DNA from 4 places in the Halobacillus sp. 12SKB genome. Region 4 is predicted to be linked to each of the others. Evidence: riboswitches for the same ligand, from Rfam matches in the RefSeq annotation. Region 4 holds a riboswitch; each other region holds the start of a gene.
What was found. Region 4 has a riboswitch for S-adenosylmethionine ahead of ACQ4XT_RS03750 (PLP-dependent aspartate aminotransferase family protein). Riboswitches for the same ligand answer to the same signal wherever they lie in the genome.
Positions count from the first base shown of each region.

Region 1 (4,957 bases), 670 kb from region 4:
CATGGAGTCGAGCTTGTCTCTTCTTGGAATGATGGTATAGGAAGTCCTTGGTCCTTCTATGAAACTACTCCCAATATAGGTCCTCATTCTCGTTACTTTTCTCAAACCCGACGCTTCGAGTTGCTTAAGTACGCCTAATTTTTCTAAGAATCCTGTGTGGGACATAAAATGAGTGGATAATGTATCACTTGGAAAACTGGCTTTATCAACAAGGAGGACTTTCTTCCCCATTTCTCCTAGTAAAATAGCTAAACTTGCGCCGGCTACACGAGCACCGACGATAATGACATCATAATGAGCATTCATGATTGCACACACCTTCACGTATCATTTACCTCCATCATAACTGGAGCACCTCGAAAACTCTAGAGTGGTCAGTTGTAGATAAGCTCCCTTCAGTTGAAGACTCAGTTCGAAATGTTTCCGTGGTTCGTTGCCATAATAGGCGCTAGGGGTGGTTGGGAAGCAGCTCGCTTTCCTGCGGGGATGACGGCAAGCCTCTTCGAGCTCCGCTCTGTGGGGTCTAGCCAGCCAATCCATTCCCGCGGGAGTCTCGCAGCTTCCCAACCACCCCATTCGATGAATGTGAGAAACGAACCCCTTTACCCATTTGGATTGTCTTCCACTATACTACTGTTATAAGCATAAAGCGCCCTGTATCAAGCTCCCGGGGTTCAAAAACCTGGGCATGGGAGTTTTATCCTTATACTCCCATCAAGTTGAATAACTGCATATTCTAGAAGTGGTTTTGAGACACTCATATGGCAAAGGGGCGGAGGGAAACGGTGAGACTCCTGTGGGAAGTGCGTGGTAGATGAGACCCCTCAGAGCGTTAGCTAGAGGAGGCTCATCACTCGCCCACGGAAAGCGAACCTTTTCCCGGAGCCTCTAAATCCACACAAACATCTCGAAAATCGAGTATTCCACAATCCTGCCATATACTTTAATAATGAATATAGATAGTTACACATAAAAAAACTCCCGCGGTGGGGAGTTTTAGTTAGTAGGTGCGTTCTTCTTCAACTTCATGATTTTGATCCAAGATTTGAAGTTTGCTCGGTTTGTTTTCTTTTGCGATTTCCTCTGCTTTGGCAACCGCAGTATCACGCTCATCATAAAGGTCTGTTGGAGCGACATCTTCGATTTTTACAAACCAGCCGGTTACATCTTTATTAGGTACAACACTATATTGTTTCATGAACTTCACTCCTATCTCATAGACTTAATTATCCATTCCCACAGCTAGGAGGGTTCAAACGTATCAAAATTGTTTGACAATGAGAAAGGACGCCTTTATAATTTCAAACAAGTCAGAAAAATTTAATAAAAACAACTCTTATCGAGAGCGGCAGAGGGACTAGGCCCTACGACGCCCGGCAACCTTCAAGGCATTACCTTGAAAAGGTGCTACATCCTACAGATCACATGATCTGAAAGATAAGGGGAGGTATGAGATACATAAAGCCCTCTTCTTACTTACAGAAGAGGGCTTTTCGTTTTCCCTCTTCTACAAAGTGGATGCCCTAGAAAAAAACAGAGGAGGAATTTTTCATGAGTACACCATTCTATACGTTCGGTCCTGAAACGAATTTGCTTCATGGCGGTCAAGAACCGGATCCAGCTACAGGGGCACGCGCTGTACCGATTTATCAGACGACATCTTATGTTTTCAATGATACGGAACATGCTCAAAACCTTTTTTCACTTGCGGAACCTGGAAACATCTATTCACGCATCGGAAACCCGACCGTCGATGTATTTGAACAACGACTCGCTCTTCTTGAGGACGGGGCCGCGGCGGTTGCGACAGCGTCAGGCATGTCTGCAATCACGATGGCTATTCTGAATGTCGCTAAAGCCGGGGATGACATCGTGACCTCAACGAACCTTTATGGAGGGACCTACAATTTGTTTGTCCACACCCTCCCCCGCTATGGAATCAATGTCCATTTTGTTGAAGGAGATGATCCAGCATCATTCGCCAAGGCAATTACTCCTCATACAAAAGCGATTTTTGCCGAAACGATCGGTAATCCGAGCTTGAATGTATTGGATATTGAAGCGATTGCAGATGTCGCTCATGACCACCACATCCCTCTCATCATCGATAATACATTCGCTACCCCATATGTCTGCAGACCGATTGATTGGGGTGCAGACATCGTAGTCCACTCGGCCACTAAATGGATTGGTGGACATGGCACGGCTATTGGAGGTGTTGTCGTTGATAGTGGACGTTTCAACTGGAATCATGAAAAATTCCCAGGGTTTACGGAGCCTGATGAAAGCTATAACGGCATCCGATTCGGGATTGACGTGGGTCCCGCCGCTTTCGCCATAAAATTACGCGTACAGCTGCTTCGAGACATAGGGGCATGTCTCAGCCCACAAAACGCTTTCTTACTTTTGCAGGGTTTGGAAACTTTACACTTGCGAGTGAAAACACATGCTGATCAGGCTTTGGAAATTGCCGAATATTTGAACCATCACGAAGGGGTTGAATGGGTGAATTATCCAGGATTGAAGGATCACCCTACTTACTCCCTAGCCGAAAAATATTTCCACTACGGTCATGGATCGATCGTTGTTTTCGGAATTAAAGGAGGGCGCGAAGCAGGACGCAAACTAATTGATCAAAGCACCCTCTGGTCGCATGTAGCAAACGTCGGGGATGCTAAATCTTTAATCATCCACCCAGCTTCTACAACTCACCAGCAATTAAGCGATGAAAACTTGAGTAAATCAGGTGTAACAGAAGAACTTGTCCGCTTGTCTGTCGGGTTAGAGTCTGTAGAAGATTTAATTCAGGACCTGGACAACGCCATCTTCCACGCCACGGGATATAAGAAATCCTACGGTAAAAGCAAACATGTGGCAGAGCCTGTTTTATCCTCCTCCCTGGATCGCTCGAACGGGGATTTGAGAAAAAGAGTAATCGGAATTGTTGGCTCAAGTGCTCTTCTTGTGGAACAGAGCAAGCTGGAAAGACTGGGATTTGAAGTTGTTACTTTCTCTCACCTTGAAGACCTTCAAAAAGTAACGAGCGTCAACTGGGATATTGTCTATGTGGAGGAAGCAAATGAGGATGTCTTGAACATAGCGAAGGAAGTTAAACCAACCCTTCTATGGTCACGTAAACCAATCACTCACGAAGATGCAGCCATCATTTCAGGGGTAAGCCTTTACGAGGCTGTTGTGAATATCCGATCAGGGAAAGATTTCTCCACTTCCCTCGTATCAGTCTAGTGAAAGAAAGGAGCATGAAAAGCATGTCATTACAAAACCCCACCAGCCACCCACGAACCAATCAATCGATATCGATCGGCGCTTTCACCTTCGAGTCTGGTGAGAAACTTTCGAATGTCGAACTTGCCTATGAAAGATACGGGCCGACAAATGCTCCCGTCATCCTCGTATGCCACGCATTAACGGGCAACCAGCTCGCCGTGGGTTCAAGGGATGAACGTGGCTGGTGGGCCGGTTTAATCGGTGAAGATTGTCCCATCGACACCAATCGCTATCAAGTGATCACCTTCAATGTCCTGGGTGGATGTCACGGATCTACTGGGCCTGCGAGCATAAATCCAGAGACAGGCGAACCATACCGTCAAACCTTTCCCAAAGTTACCATTCGGGACATGGTTCACGCTCAATATAAAGCTTTACATCGTTTAAACATCACTCATGTCCATGCGATAGCAGGCGGATCGCTTGGTGGTATGCAGACGTACGAATGGGGGCTTCTTTACCCTGATTTCATGAAAAAACTATTCATTCTCGCTGCAACTCCTTATTTAAGTGATTACGGCATCGCTTTTAATCATATCGGTGCTCGTGCTATAAAGAGTGATCCCCACTTCCGAAATGGAGACTATCATTCCAATGAAGATCTAAAGGGATTCGAAATTGCCCGGATGACGGGGATGGTCACATACAGAAGCAGTACCTTATTTGAAAAAAGGTTCGATCGGTCCTATCACGCCGATACCTCTTATGAAATCCAATCTTATTTGGATTATCAAGGCGATAAGATCAAAGAACGCTTTGATGCCAACAGCTATCTTTACCTTCTAGAGGCGATGAACAACCATGACATCGGACGAGGAAGGAATGGTTGGGCACAAGCAGCTAAGCAATACAAAGCAGAGGTTCATACCTTCAGCTTTGAACACGATCTCCTTTATCCTGAAGCCTTGATCCAACCCTTTTCTATCTCCTGTAATAAAGGGAAGCACCATCACATATCTACCGACTATGGTCATGATGGATTTCTCGTAGAGTTCGACCGTTGGGGCAAATGGGTGGAAGAACAATTAAAATAATTCCCTGGCGATGACTCTTCCACCTGTATAAGCAAAATAAAAACCGTTCCGTTTTTAATTCAAAACGGAACGGTTTTCTTGTTTATCGCTCAAATGACTGACAGGAACGACTTTATATCCTTTAGCCGTCAGTTTTTCTAATAGAAGATCTACGGTTTCCACTGTAGAAAGTTGAAGGTCATGAAGCAAAATAATGGAACCATCTTCTACTTCATAAAGAATATCTTCAGCTACCGCTTCCGGTTTTAGATCTTCCCATTTTTCAGAATAGATGGTCCACGGAACAACATTACCTTCTTCTTGGTAGTTGGCAGAAGGCATGTTTCCAAAAGGCAGCCGCAGTAAATCTACCTTCTGTCCCGTCACTTGTTCCAAAATCGTTTGAGTCGATGAAATCTGCTGATGGATTTGGTCGTCAGACAAACGGCTTAAACGGGGGTGATTCCACGTGTGGTTGCCAATTTCGTGGCCCCGTTCACTCACTTCCTGAGTCACTTCAGGATAGTAACCCACACGTTTTCCAATCATGAAGAAAGAGGCTTTCGCTTCATACTTGTCCAGTACATCAAGGATTTTTCTCGTCACTTCCGGATGAGGACCATCATCGAAGGTTAAAGCCACTTCTTTCCCTTCCT
Region 1 is NZ_JBRFWR010000001.1:1,430,862-1,435,818, reverse strand. Features, by position in the region: gene ACQ4XT_RS07065 (NAD(P)/FAD-dependent oxidoreductase) at 1-306, opposite strand, end outside; gene ACQ4XT_RS07060 (DUF2188 domain-containing protein) at 1,001-1,198, opposite strand; SAM riboswitch class I at 1,334-1,444, shown strand; gene ACQ4XT_RS07055 (O-acetylhomoserine aminocarboxypropyltransferase/cysteine synthase family protein) at 1,552-3,246, shown strand; gene metX (homoserine O-acetyltransferase MetX) at 3,270-4,322, shown strand; gene ACQ4XT_RS07045 (polysaccharide deacetylase family protein) at 4,377-4,957, opposite strand, start outside.
Region 1: linked by a shared signal. The riboswitch ahead of ACQ4XT_RS07055 (O-acetylhomoserine aminocarboxypropyltransferase/cysteine synthase family protein) and the one ahead of ACQ4XT_RS03750 (PLP-dependent aspartate aminotransferase family protein) in region 4 are both predicted to bind S-adenosylmethionine.

Region 2 (4,957 bases), 1.4 Mb from region 4:
GAAACTTTATCAATAATCAAAGGATCTTGTTGAAACTCTACAATTTTGTCCTTATTTCGTGTGATATATTCGGGATCTTGCGGAGCCTTGATTCTTAAAGATGGAATAAAAGTGTTTAAAATATAAGACACGACTTCCAAAGGGAGGCTTGCTTTTTTCAGAAGACCTAGTGCAGGAGAAGAAAGAATAACACCATCCACCTTTGGTTGAGCAGTCTCCATCGTACGTACAACTGCAAGGCCTCCCATACTATGCCCCATTAAAAATACTTTCTTATTGGGGTCCGCGTGTTGAATCCAGTTCATAATGGTATGGATATAATCCTGAAAAGAACGGATATGGCCACTCTTCCCTGGAGAACGCCCCTGACCTGGCAGGTCCCCATAAATAACGGAATACCCATCCTTTTGAAGTTGGTCGACCAGTTCATGATACCGACCTGAATGTTCAAAGGCCCCATGAACGAGCACTACCGTTGCACGATCATTGACTGATTCTACTTTCTTCACAGCATCTCCCTCTTTTCTTCTGCTATACTATCAATAGTATTAGTATAAGGGGGTTTTTCATGATTTGCGAATATAAAGGAAAGGTACCTGACATACATCCGAGTGCCTATGTTGCAGAAGATGCTGTGATCACAGGGGATGTAACCATCCAGGAAAATGCCAGCGTTTGGTTCAAGACTGTGATCAGAGGAGATGTAGCTCCCGTACATATTGGCAAGAACACCAACATTCAAGATTTAAGCCTTTTACATCAAAGCCCAGACAAACCATTAATCATTGAGGACGGAGTAACCGTCGGCCACCAAGTCACTTTACATTCCGCCCATATAAAAGAAAACGCGCTGATCGGCATGGGATCTCTTATTCTTGATGGCGCTGTTATTGGTGAACAAGCTTTCATCGGCGCCGGGAGTCTTGTTCCCCCCGGGAAAGTCATTCCACCAAACACTCTCGCTTTCGGCCGGCCGGCCAAAGTCATAAGAGACCTAAATGAAGAAGACATAAAAGAACTGAACAGGATCAGAAAGAGTTATGTGGAAAAAGGGCAATATTATAAGGAACTACGAGAATCATAAGGCAACAAATCAAACACTTGAACGAAAAAACCGTTCCAAACAAAAGTTTGGAACGGTTTTTTTAATTATTGACAGCGCGCCTTCAATTCTTCTGCTTTATCTGTACGCTCCCAAGGGAACTCCACATCCGTACGTCCGAAGTGACCGTAAGCAGCCGTTTGACGATAAATAGGACGACGCAGGTCCAACATCTTAATAATTCCTGCTGGACGAAGGTCGAATAGTTCACGGACAGCTTCCACCAGCTGCTCCTCAGAAACAGTACCTGTTCCATTCGTGTTAATGGCAATAGAAACAGGCTGCGCCACACCGATGGCATAAGCAAGCTGAACTTCAACAGAGTCCGCAAGTCCTGCAGCTACAATATTTTTCGCAACATAACGGGCAGCATAAGCAGCCGAACGGTCTACTTTCGTAGCATCTTTACCACTGAAGGCTCCCCCTCCATGACGAGCATAGCCACCATATGTGTCGACGATAATCTTTCTTCCGGTTAGCCCGGCGTCACCTTGTGGACCTCCAATGACGAAGCGTCCGGTCGGGTTAATAAAGTATTTCGTCTGTTCATCAATATATCCTTCAGGCACGATCGGCCCAATCACATGTTTCTTCAAATCTTCCTGGATCTGTTGCAGAGTCACTTCTTCAGCATGCTGGGTAGAAATAACGATTGTATCCACACGCACTGGCTGATCATTTTCGTCGTACTCCACCGTCACCTGTGTTTTCCCATCTGGACGAAGGTAATCAAGTGTACCATCATTTCTCACATCAGAAAGACGTTTCGATAGTTTATGAGCCAAGGAGATTGGAAGAGGCATCAATTCTTTGGTTTCATTATTAGCAAAACCAAACATCAACCCCTGGTCTCCTGCACCAATCGATTCGATTTCATCGTCACTCATTTTTCCTTCACGGGATTCAAGAGCAACGTCCACGCCTCCTGCAATATCAGGGGATTGCTCATCAATCGCAGTCAGAACAGCACATGTATCCGCATCAAACCCGTACTTCGCACGAGTATATCCGATATCTTTGATCGTCTGACGTACGATGGATGGAATATCCACGTAAGTATTTGTACTAATCTCACCAGAAACCAGTACAAGTCCCGTTGTCACTGTTGTCTCACATGCAACCCTCGCGTTAGGGTCGTTTTTTAAAATTTCATCTAATATCGCATCAGAAATCTGGTCACAAATTTTGTCCGGATGACCCTCCGTGACAGATTCTGATGTGAATAACCGGCGGTTTGCAGGCATTCTTAAAAACTCCTCCTTCTGTAAGTACAAAGTATTAGACGGAACTCTTTACCAGTATGTGCAGAAACTTTTATACGTTTCATATATGTTCATGTTGCCTCTTTTCACAACCAATGGAGCAATTACATAGGAATATCTACAGGTTATCCTGTTCGAATATTTCTTCATTAAAGGCTGAGTTTTAATGAGTGGATGAATCGATCTCATCCCTCTGTTTGAAAAAAAAGCCTTATAAAAAGAAAAAACCTTTCCTATTCGAGGAAAGGGGCTGCTTCCTTTCGCTCTTATCGTCCAAGGAGCATGTCCTCCTTGCTTCAGGTTAGCACCGTGTCATGTGCATGACGGTTGCTGGGTTTCAAAGGGCCTGTCCCTCCACCAACTCTGGATAAGAGAGTATCCGTTCTCCGTTATCGTATCGAAAACCTCATTTAATGTCAATTGAATTCCACCTCATTCTAACGTATTCGTATTTAGTAAACGTTTGAATGAAATTCACATATATTATTAGAAACTTTTTTCAAAGTAAAGAATATCTCACTCTTCCATATAATCTCCCTTTTCTTGAAGACTCAGTTTCGAGATGTTTGTGCAGTGGGTTGGGGCTGCGGGGGATGACTCGCTTTCCGCGGAAGCGCGGTGAGCCTCCTCGGACTGCGTCCTGTGGGGTCTCACCATGCACTTTTCTCCCGCAGGAGTCTCGCCATCCCCCTCCGCCCCTTTGCCATATAATTACCGGCTTTCATACACTTGGTAATTGGAGAGGAATAATCCCCTAAGTACGCTATCCTGCACGTGAAAAGCTTGTTATAGAGCGCTTTATGCATATAAAACCAGGGTAGTGGAAGGCAGTCTCCCCCGGTGTAGGGGTTCGTTACCCGCATACGAAGAATGGGTTGGCTGGGAAGCTGCGAGACTCCCGTGGGAGAAAGGAGATCGGCGAGATCCCGCAGGACGAAGTCCGAGGAAGCTCGGCACTCCCCCACAGGAAAGCGAGTAGCTTCCCAGCCAACCCAGGCGCTCACAAGGCAACGAACCCCCGAAACATCTCGAGTCTGAGTCTTTCACAATCCTTCCAGATTGTTGAACAAAAGAGCAGGTTTTCAGTTTGATAATTCAGAATAAATAAAATGTAAGCTTTTTCACGTATAGTATGGACTAAAGAAATCAATGTGTTATACTAATCTCACATTAGGTTGATCATAATAAATGCAAAGGCGGGTCGACACATATGAGTACCATTAATCAAATGTCTGAACTGAATCTTTTACTTGCCCAAGAACATGTCCACCACCAGCTATCTGTTCCACATTTAGTGGAAAAGATTTTATACCGTAATGAAGGTACCCTGACAGAAAAAGGGGCCATCCAGGCAACGACGGGTACTTATACTGGTAGATCTCCGAAAGATAAATTCATCGTTCAGGATGATATCACACAAGATAAAGTCCACTGGGGAGCTGTCAACCAGCCCATAGATGATCAAACGTTTGTAAAACTATATCATAAAGTATTGGATTATTTGAAAGAACGGAATGAACTTTTTGTCTTTAAGGGCTTTGCGGGGGCAGATGAAAAGCATCGTCTTCCTCTTCAGGTACTTACAGAGTTCGCCTGGCACAACTTATTCGCACAGCAAATGTTCATTCGTCCAGATGAACAGGAAATAGAAGATCATGAAGCGGAGTTTACTGTAATTTCTGCTCCAACCTTTAAAGCTGATCCTGAAGCTGATGGAACGAACTCAGAAGCATTCATCATGATCTCTTTTAAACACCGCATCGTTTTAATTGGTGGCACGGAATATGCCGGAGAAATCAAAAAGTCCATCTTCTCTGTCATGAACTATATTCTTCCCGAGAAGAACGTTCTCCCAATGCACTGCTCAGCGAACGTAGGTAAAGAGGGAGATGTGGCTTTATTCTTCGGACTTTCCGGAACAGGAAAGACAACATTATCAGCGGACCCACAACGTCGGTTGATTGGTGATGATGAACATGCATGGTCAAACTACGGGATTTTTAATATTGAGGGTGGATGTTACGCGAAATGTATCAACCTTTCTCAAGAAAAGGAACCCCAGATCTTTGATGCCATTCATTTCGGATCTGTCCTGGAAAACGTAGTGCTTGATCCACAGACCCACCAGCCAGACTACAATGACACAAGTCTCACTGAAAATACACGGGCCGCTTATCCATTAGAGCATATCGATAATACTGTACAACCGAGTATCGCCGGTCATCCAAACGCCATTATTTTTTTAACAGCTGATGCGACAGGTGTCCTTCCACCAATCAGTAAGTTGACAAAAGAACAGGCCATGTACCATTTCTTGAGTGGATACACTAGTAAACTAGCAGGAACTGAACGAGGAATCACAGAACCACAAGCTACATTTTCTGCCTGCTTCGGTTCACCGTTCCTTCCTCTCCCGCCATCCACTTATGCAGAAATGCTCGGGGAAAAGATTGACCAATTCAACGCAGATGTTTATTTGGTCAACACAGGCTGGTCAGGAGGATCTTACGGGGAAGGGCAGCGAATTAAACTGGCCTACACAAGATCCATGATTCATGCCGCACTGGAGGGAGAGTTAAGCTCTGCTGAAACT
Region 2 is NZ_JBRFWR010000001.1:2,137,360-2,142,316, reverse strand. Features, by position in the region: gene ACQ4XT_RS10325 (alpha/beta hydrolase) at 1-509, opposite strand, end outside; gene ACQ4XT_RS10320 (gamma carbonic anhydrase) at 569-1,084, shown strand; gene metK (methionine adenosyltransferase) at 1,150-2,346, opposite strand; SAM riboswitch class I at 2,628-2,738, opposite strand; gene pckA (phosphoenolpyruvate carboxykinase (ATP)) at 3,575-4,957, shown strand, end outside.
Region 2: linked by a shared signal. The riboswitch ahead of metK (methionine adenosyltransferase) and the one ahead of ACQ4XT_RS03750 (PLP-dependent aspartate aminotransferase family protein) in region 4 are both predicted to bind S-adenosylmethionine.

Region 3 (4,957 bases), 2.2 Mb from region 4:
TATCCGTTAGAAAATCTTGTATAATGGGTATGAAGTATAAATCGGTGTACAAGACAAAATCCATTTCGTTTTTGAAGAGAATCTGTTTTTTTAGTGTTATGCGCCCGTTCAGTAACAATAAAGAGGAGGTGCCGGTGATTGAATATGATGAATGAAAAAGAGACCTATGACGATCTAATGAATGCCTTTAAAAATGCACAATCGATAGAGGAAACCCGTTTTTATTTTGTAGAAATCCAACAGTACTTAGATAATCTTCAATCAACCAACGAGCTGTCCATAACGAAGCGCCAATTGGAAGAGTACCAACGGTTGAGAAAGGAATTGGTTGACTCTACGTCGAAGAAGGAAGTCAGGTATTATGAAGATCAGATCCATGAATGGTTAAATAAAATACATCTCTAGACTGGTATAAGTTGTTATTGCAGACATTATTTTGCAAAATAGTATTTATTTTCTGATAATAATAGTGTACACTATTACTACGGTGTTCATTATAGTGGGATACCTGTATTTAAAAAAATAACGGACTTAAACGGAGCGGCGAGCTTGGTTGAGGATTTAGTGCATAGTAGCGTATGTTTCTAAGTTTCTTTCTACCAACTGCCGCTCTTTTTAGTCTAGGGGGAAAATTTCTTATGAATACGATACTTATTGCTGGGTGTATCGGGGGGATGACAGGCATTGTCTCTCATTTAATGAGAAATGGAAAGGTGCTGATCTTCCCTAAAAAAAGAAAACGGCCCAAGGGAATTTATTTAGGGTTCCTGGCAGATTTCCTTATCGGGGCGGCAGCTTCAGTTTTCGCCGTTACTTATATTATCCCTGAGCCTGAGGTATTAAGGTCGCTGATTGGCATTTCTATATTAGCGGGGATGACAGCGGAAAATGTATTATTAAAAAGAGAATTGAATGTGGAAAAAGCGAAAGTAGAAGGATTGGATCGGATCAATCAAAGATTAAAATAGATATTTTCTAATCCAATCCTTATTTTTTCTTCAGAGTTGATCTCCTCTGGAATCCTCCTTTTCTACCATTCCTACAAAAATGCCCCCGCTTTTATCCCATCATTACGTTAACAGTCAGGTAAGGTCATTTTTTTGTTATGCCTTGATCCAGCTCTTTCTGACTACTGAAACCGTTACTAAAACCAGTACGTGTCATGAACTGCACTATAGGAAGACTGAAAGCTCCTGTAATGGAAGGGAATTGCAGTCTAGTACATAGCCTCAGATAGAAAGCGGAATGCTGGATGACCCTTTGTTCCGCGTAAAGTAATGCAAATAGGTGAAACTTAAAAAAACGCCTGTCCGTATTTCGGACAGGCGTTTGACTCACGCTTTAGTCTTATAAGAGGTGATGTGATCCTGCAGCGTGTCGTCATTGCCGAACAGGAAGTGTTTTTCCATATCCGGGGAATACCTGGAGTTTACAGCTGTACGGCCGACGGATTCTGCTACTTCACGAAGCATGGCAGGAGAAGCTCCACAGCAGAGTCCCAGGTAGTTCACACCAATGCTGTGCGCTTCTTTGGCCCATTCCGCAAGTTCATACCTGTTCGTGTAGAGCGGGTCCAGGGACGTTGGGAACGTGGTTTCCGTTGGAAGTGTACAGGCACAGCCCCCGTCCGGCAGGTTGAAGAAGGTCGGGTGTTCTTCCGTCGTGCGGTAAGGGATGGGAAGGGCACCTACATAACCGTCCACTGTTTGACGGATCTTTTCTACATATGGCTGCATTGTCGCTGGGCCGCGGAAGCAGTTCATACCGACGACAAGCGCGCCTTTTTCTTCTAATAAGCGGCAGGCTTCTTCCACTTCATAGCCATCCCGGAGAATATTTTCCCCCATCAGACCGAATGTGATCACGGCAGGCAAATCTTGTTTTTGAATTTCCTCGAGAGCAATCAGCGCTTCTTCGTAATAATAGAAGGTCTCGCCATTCACAAAATCCACGCCTTCTTCCTTACACCAGCCGATCATCTCCCCAAACATGCTTCTTGTTTTTTCAACAGCTTCAGGATCATCAGGGTTGAACAAGTTCGTGTTGGAAATGTTCCCGGCAACAAGGGCTTCTTCCTCCGGGTGCTCCTGAGCTACTTCTTTGGCCAGGCGGATGGCCTGACGGTTAAGCGGCTCTAATAGGTCCTCTTTGCCGATGATTCTCATTTTCTCTCGGTGGCCGTTATAGGTGAAGGCCAAGACGACGTCCGAGCCTGCGAGCATAAAGTCACGGTACGTCTGTTTCAATGCCTGTGGGTTATCAAGGGCTACTTCAGGTACAAAGGAGCCGGCCTGTAAATAGCCGCGGCGCTCCAGTTCGAATAAGTATCCTTCTCCACAAATGACGGGTCCATCCTGTAATCTCTGTTCTAATGATCGTTTCATTTCATTCCACAACCTTTCCATTTTGTATGAGTCTTTTATTAGAAAGCTAGCCCCTTCTGACAGGGACACGCTGACTTTCTGCCTTGCATGAGCTGACATTGGTTCAACTCTGTTCAGAAATCATTTTCTTCAAAAAAATAAAGGACCTCCTTGGATAAGGGGTCCTTTGTGTATAAAGAGTCTCCTTATCTTCAAGGTAGAACAACTACCTTCTGGATTTAGCACCGTGCCAATGGCTGGTTGCTGAGGTATCAAAGGGCCAGTCCCTACACCTCTCTGGATAAGTTTCATAATTATGTAGTTTTAGGAAAAGCAGTTGGACACGTCGTAAAGCGTATCCTCAAATCAAAAGTGGAGTTTATCATTTCGCTTGCGATTTACAATACAGGAAAATGAAAGAAGAATCAATGGAATTTTCAGAAAAAGTTTCGGGATTCTGTTTAAAAGTACCTGAGCTCTTTCCACAAAAAAAGAAACTTATGGTAATCTTGGTTTGAAGACTTAAACAGGTCCTACCTTTTATGAGCCCGCAATTGAACGAAAGAACCGTTCCCTTACCTATGGTTTAATCCCTCAACCATACCAGTCAAGCTTAAGAGATTGATGAATGGCATGAGAGAAATATACTGAAGTATAAAAGCGCTTGTTTCATTACCAACCTTGTCATGCCTGGATACCAGTGATGATGGCACGAACGTTCCTTTTTTTATCAAAAAATCGGCGGACTAATAAAAATATCTAAGTTGAATAAGTAGGGCAAGTAAGTGACTAGGGGGAGAGAAAATGGATCTATCTATTCGAAGAGCCGAGGAGAGCGATTATGAGTCATTGCTGCCTCTATTTAGGCAGGTTCATGAATTCCACGTTCGTGTAAGACCGGATTTGTACAAAGAGAATGCAACTCCAGTCGAGAGAGAGTTCTTTGAAAGCCAGGTGATGGATAACAAACAGCACATGTTTGTGGCTATCTTAAGCAATGAGATCGTGGGAGTTGTAGTGACTAAGGAAGAGGAAACACCTGAGAATTCTTTTGTCAAAGCGAGAAAGGTTTTATCTATCCATAGTTTATGCGTTTCTGAAATGCATAGAAACAAGGGGATTGGAAAAAAACTAGTTGCCCACGTTTTTGATTTCGGACGTAGCCTCAAGGTCGATCGTGTTGAACTGGGAGTATCTGAGGAAAATACTGCTGCCATAGAATTTTATCGGTCTATGGGGATGACAACAAAGAGTAGAAAAATGGAGATGAAATTCAACTTAGCTTAATCGTTGTTCCATTTCCATTAACCAGAAAGTGAGGGATATTATGATTAACCCCCGTGCTTTACAAGAGGGGGATCGGGTAGCAGTGATTGCACCGGCGGGACCTCCGGATCGGGAGCAATTAAGCCAGGGGATACGTGTGTTGGAAAAAATGGATCTTGAAGTCATCATTGGACGCCATGTGTTCCAAACCGATGAAGAGCATGCAACGGTCGATCAAAAGCGACTTGCTGATTTACATGAGGCCTTTAACGACCCTGCAATCCGCGGAATTTTTTGCACCAATGGAGGGTTCGGCACAGCGAAGCTTGCACCTATGATTGATTACGAAAAGATAAAAAGTAACCCTAAAATATTCTGGGGATACAGTGATTTAACGTACCTGCTTCATGCTATTTACAATTTCAGTGGTCTGGTGACTTTCCACGGGCCTATGGTGGCCTCTGATCTTAATGATGAACAGCGAACAAAAGAGACAGTATCATCGTTTTCATCTCTGTTTACAGGCGAGATGATGACCTATGATTCTAACCGATCAACTCTCAACACGCTCGCCCATGGTACGGGAGAGGGACGTTTAGTGGGAGGGAATTTAACACTCCTCACCAACGGTTTGGGCACGCCTTACCAAGTGGACACAGCTGGCGCCATCTTACTACTTGAGGAAGTTGCAGAACCACCGTTTCTTATCGATTTGAAGCTTACTCATCTTAAACAAGCGGGTGTCTTCAATGACGTTCAAGGTGTCGTATTAGGGAATTTCCAGGTGGAAACAGAAGAAGAAACGGAGTTGAAAAAAGTGCTTCACCGTTTCTTCGCCGGTTCTCCATTTCCTGTTGTTGAGAACTTTCACTTTGGTCATTGCCAGCCGAATTATGGTGTACCGTTTGGGGTAAACGCGAAGCTCACGACGTCGCCGCCTCGATTGGTCGTTGATTCAGGAGTGAACTATTGATTTCGAACAACAATCTATATGTTGAAAAAGTTATGTAACGTAACAATTGGAGGTTGGAATGAAATTGGATTTATTCAAACAATCAATAGATATGGCCGCTCTGTATGAAGAGAACCCAAAGGTTAAAGCCATTCTACTTGCTGGTTCTGTGTCTAAAAACCTAGATGATGAACATTCAGATATTGAATTACATATTTTATGGTCCAATCCCCCGACGGATCATGAGCGGAAATCTCCCATTGAGCAAATAGGTGGCACCATTCTGTCTTATCATCCTTATGAAGATGAAGAATGGTCGGAAGCCTACTTAACCCGGGACGGCGTTAAATTTGAAATCAGCAGCTTTTTGGTTGAA
Region 3 is NZ_JBRFWR010000001.1:2,911,501-2,916,457, forward strand. Features, by position in the region: gene ACQ4XT_RS14460 (hypothetical protein) at 139-405, shown strand; gene ACQ4XT_RS14465 (DUF4257 domain-containing protein) at 639-968, shown strand; gene ACQ4XT_RS14470 (homocysteine S-methyltransferase family protein) at 1,335-2,384, opposite strand; SAM riboswitch class I at 2,567-2,671, opposite strand; gene ACQ4XT_RS14475 (GNAT family N-acetyltransferase) at 3,168-3,650, shown strand; gene ACQ4XT_RS14480 (S66 peptidase family protein) at 3,691-4,602, shown strand; gene ACQ4XT_RS14485 (DUF4037 domain-containing protein) at 4,667-4,957, shown strand, end outside.
Region 3: linked by a shared signal. The riboswitch ahead of ACQ4XT_RS14470 (homocysteine S-methyltransferase family protein) and the one ahead of ACQ4XT_RS03750 (PLP-dependent aspartate aminotransferase family protein) in region 4 are both predicted to bind S-adenosylmethionine.

Region 4 (4,957 bases):
TACTTTCAATATAGGATTCGGTACCTTTGAGCCTTGATGTGAATGTGGTTCAGGCTCTTCAAAGATGGTTGCAACCAACGTGGGTGTTAATGTGCTTTATAAATTATATCATAGAGTGATTGAAAATTGAATAGAATTTGCTGGTAGTTTCCTATACAACTATGTACCGGATAGTGCTTCATAATTTTCAACGGCCATTGAAACCGCGTGATCCATAGTCATTTTAGATTATGAGAATGTTTAGAATTTATTACATATTCATGAATTCCCATATGTCCATGCATATAATATTATCCCGTTGCATAAAAAAACGGCCGTTTGTTTGGCGGCCGTTCTTTATATAGAATTAACTTCTTACTGCTTTTTTAATTTCCCAACAAAGCTAACTCCCTACAGCAAAAAACTCTTTTGTTTATTAAATTTCACACGCATACGTATCGATGGATCCCCGCAACCGCTGAGCCTCTTTATACGTACACCGGTTATGAACGACTTCGAGTCCTGATTCACTTGCGATTTGGGCCGCCTTCGGTGCAATGACACCTTCTTGCAGCCAAAAAACGTCCGGCCTTATATCTACTGCTTCCTTAGCAATTTCAATGGCAGCTTCCGGACTGCGGAACACTTGAACGACATCAACTTTAAAAGGAATCGATCTAAGGTCTGCATACGCCTTCTCACCAAGGACTTCTGTTTCTTTTGGATTTACGGGAACGATTTGGTATCCCATCCTCTGCATTTTTCTTGCTAGACGATGGCTCGGGCGTGAAGGCTTTCCACTCAACCCTACAACTGCCAAACGTTTCGGACGCGTTTCCCCTCCTTCTTGGGTTTTAGAGGAACTCAAGGCCCACTTGATCACACCTTCATCATTTTCAGTAATCGCTGTTTGTTCCGTTTCTCTTCCTGTTGCTTTCGCAATGGCACGATCAAGGTCGTTGATTAAATCTTTGCTCGACTCAAGTCCTATGGATAAGCGGATCAATTCCTCTGTCACTCCACTTGCAGCTAGATCTTCGACAGACAACTGCTGATGAGTCGTGGAAGCGGGATGGATAATCAATGATTTCGCATCGCCGACATTTGCTACGTGAGACCAGAGTGATATGTTGTTGATCACTTGTCTACCGGCTTCCCGTCCGCCTTTAATTCCAAAATTAACGATGGAACCGTATCCTCCTTCAAGATATCGAGCGGCTAACTCATGTGCGGGATGGGAGGACAACCCCGGGTATGATACCCATTCCACATCAGGATGATCTTGTAAGTATTCTGCAATTTCCTGAGCGTTGTCTCCATGCCTGGCAACACGTAAGTGCAGCGTCTCCAAGCCTTGCAATAACAAGAAAGCATTCTGAGGGCTCAAACACGAACCAAAATCACGAAGCAGCTGGACACGCAGCTTCGTAATATAAGCAAGCGTCCCGAAGTCAGCGTTGTAAACGATCCCGTTATAACTGTCATCAGGCTCTGTGAAAACCGGATACTTACCGTTCCCCCAATTGAATTGTCCTCCGTCTACAACAACTCCTCCAATGGCCGTTCCATGGCCGCCAATCCATTTCGTTGCGGAGTGGATGACGATGTCGGCTCCATGCTCTATGGGCCGGCAAGTATAAGGGGTGGCGAATGTATTGTCGATCAGAAGGGGAAGATCATGATCATGAGCTACCGACGCTACTTTTTCAATATCCAGTACGTGAAGGCTTGGATTTCCGATCGTTTCAGCGAAGACAGCTTTCGTTCGGTCTGTAATGGCTTTCCGGAAGTTTTCAGGATCCTCTGGGTCGACAAAATGAACCTGAATGCCATATCGCGGTAAAGTGTTAGCGAATAAATTGTAAGTTCCACCATAAAGGTTCGCCGCGGCAACCACTTCATCTCCGGCTCCTGCAATGTTCAAAATAGATAGAGCAATGGCCGACATCCCGGAAGCCGTCGCAACAGAAGCAACCCCACCTTCCAAGAGGGCCATCCTTTTTTCAAAAACATCAACGGTCGGATTTCCAATTCGCGAATAAATATTTCCAGGCTCATCAAGTGCAAAAAGACTCTGGGCATGTTCTGTGTCATGAAAGACATAGGAGGTTGTTTGGTAAATCGGCACCGCACGAGATCCTGTGGTCGGATCCGGCGACTGTCCTCCGTGTAAAGAAATCGTATCTACATCATAGCTTTCAAATGAATTCGTCATGATTACTTCCTCCTCAAAAAAAGTTTTTTATTCTTATAGAGATAGTTGGCTTTAAGTATGCGAATCGTCCATAGATCTTTTCCCAACAGCAAAAAACCCTCTTCCAAATAAGAAGAGGGTTTGTCATTTCAATTCCTCCTCTTATCTGCCAGATCGTCGTGATCTGTAGGACGTGGCACCTTTTCAAACCGATGTTTGAAGGTTGCCGGGCTTCACAGGGCCTATTCCCTCAGCCTCTCTTGATAAGAGTGGTATGCAGTTGATTGAATATGTTGAGAATTATAACGGACAACAATCAGAAAAGTCAATTATTTTAGAAAATTTAATTCTCCGATTCTGAGATTGCTTTTTTCAGCTGCTCTATAATATCTTCATGATCTTCAATTCCGATGGAAAGTCGAATCACATAATCATTGATGCCGATTTTCTCACGCTCAGCATTCGATAACGCACGATGAGACGTACGAATAGGATAGGAAACCGTCGTTTCTACTCCCGCGAGCGTAGGAGCAATCTTCACCCATCCGAGCGACCGGAAAAACGCCTCTATGTCAATCGAATCATTAAGCTCGATGGTCACAATAGCCCCATTCCCTCTTTCCGAAACCTTTTCAGGATAATAGACAGTGCGGACTGCCTGATGATTTTCAAGGGCTTTTGCTACTTGTTTTGCATTATAAGATTGTTTATTCATCCTAAGACCTAAAGTTTTGGCTCCGCGTTGAGTAAGCCACGCTTCAAACGGACTGAGATTCGCACCAAACGTGACAATCTTCTGGGTAGCCGCCTGAACTAAATCCTCATTGCCGACCAACACCCCGCACGTCACGTCACTGTGACCACCAATATACTTCGTCCCACTATGGACGACAAGATCGACACCATGCGTGTAGGGCTGCAATAAGTATGGAGTGGCGAATGTATTATCAACCATCGTCTTCACATTCTTTTTACGGGCAAGAGCGACTAAGCCCTCTAAATCTTCCACCCGTAAAAAAGGATTGGAGATCGATTCCGTATAGAGAAGTTTCGTTTGAGATGTGACCGCCTCTGAAACCTCGTCCATATTCGAAAAAGAAACCATCGTTACATCAATACCGAACGTGGCCAGCTCTTTAGTGATCAACTTGTGTGAACCTCCATAAACATCCTCTGCAGCGACGATATGATCCCCTGGCTTTGCCACTGCAAGGATGCCTGCAAGGATGGCTGACATTCCGGATGAAGACGCCACTCCGGCTGGTGCTTCTTCCAGTTCCGCAACGGTTCCCGCAAGTTCATCTGTATTGGGGTTCCTTTCCCGTGTATATAAATAGGGGCTGTTTCCTTCATAATAGCTTTCCAAGTGGTCCAAATCTTTGAAAGTAAAAGCGGATGTCTGGTAAATCGGTGTACTCTTGCTATTCGGGACAAGACTTTGATCCGCTTTATGGTGGACTATTTTCGTATCAAAAGATGTATTCGTCATCGTTCGACTCCTCTCTCTTCACTTAATCAGAAATTATATAGAAGAAACAGGAATATTGTCAAAGTTTTGCGACATATTCACGTATGGATTGAAAAATGTACCGCACGTACCCTTTTTCATGAGGGACAAGATTATTATGAGTCACTTCCTTCTCATCACCATTAAGAATAGAGATCCCCTTCACAATTTGTTGATTGTCCACCAAATTCTCCATATCAGTCAGTGACACAGAAAGGATGTCCTTCACCTCTTCTCCGATTTTAAAGGTCATGTCCTTCGTCCAAGGGAGGAGGTAAATGCGGCAGATCTCCCTGTCTATGAGAGAGGACCCTTCCTTCAGTTCTTCCTTATAATCACCTTGGTGGATTAAATCGTCAGGTATCACCGTCAAACCGACTTCCTCCTCAATTTCCCTGACACCAGCCAGCAGAACATTCTCCCCCGCTTCTATATGGCCCGCAGCGGTAATATCAAGCAAACTCGGAAAGTCTTTCTTGTGATCCGCTCTTTCTTGAAACAATACATGGATCGTTTCATTTTCCATGTGGAACATCCAACAATGGAACGTTTCGTGCCAATCACCGTCCTGATGTACTTGCCCCCTTTCCTTTATTCCAACCGGACGCTCTTTTTCATCAAAAATCGTTAACATTTCCGCCATACGTCTTCCTCCCAAAAAATTACCTCATAGTACAAAAATAGCTCAGAGCGTGTCACTCTGAGCCTGAAGCAACCCCTATGTGGATATTGCTAATCTTAGAATTCTTGAGTTATACCATCTATAATTCCGCAGATAAACGTTGGAGATTATAGAATGATTGTAGTTGCAATCATTCCAACCCTTCTTTTCCTCGCTTACTCTAAGGAAGTAGGTGATCCCATCAAAGAATAACAAAAAAGCAGGAAGCAAGTACACAAAGAATATACCCCTCCCTCCCTTATTAGTTACTTACAAGACTCGCCGGAACAGGTTTACTGAAGTAATAGCCTTGATATTCATAGCAGCCTTTTTGTTTTAAGTAAGAAATATGTCCCCTTGTTTCCACTCCTTCAGCAATGACTTGCAGGCCAAGACTTTTCGCCATACTGATGATGGCATTAACGATCGGTACCTCTTCCCCTCGGTCACCAATTTGATTGATGAATGATCGATCGATTTTTATCGCATCTACAGGCAGCCGGTTCAAATAACTGAGGGAAGAAAAACCGACACCAAAGTCATCCAAATGAACTTTGATTCCTTTTTCCCGCAAACCGTTCAAGGTGTCTGTGCTACGATCGAAATCTTGAAGGAC
Region 4 is NZ_JBRFWR010000001.1:757,900-762,856, forward strand. Features, by position in the region: gene ACQ4XT_RS03750 (PLP-dependent aspartate aminotransferase family protein) at 416-2,194, opposite strand; SAM riboswitch class I at 2,333-2,443, opposite strand; gene ACQ4XT_RS03755 (trans-sulfuration enzyme family protein) at 2,517-3,662, opposite strand; gene ACQ4XT_RS03760 (NUDIX hydrolase) at 3,721-4,323, opposite strand; gene ACQ4XT_RS03765 (EAL domain-containing protein) at 4,604-4,957, opposite strand, start outside.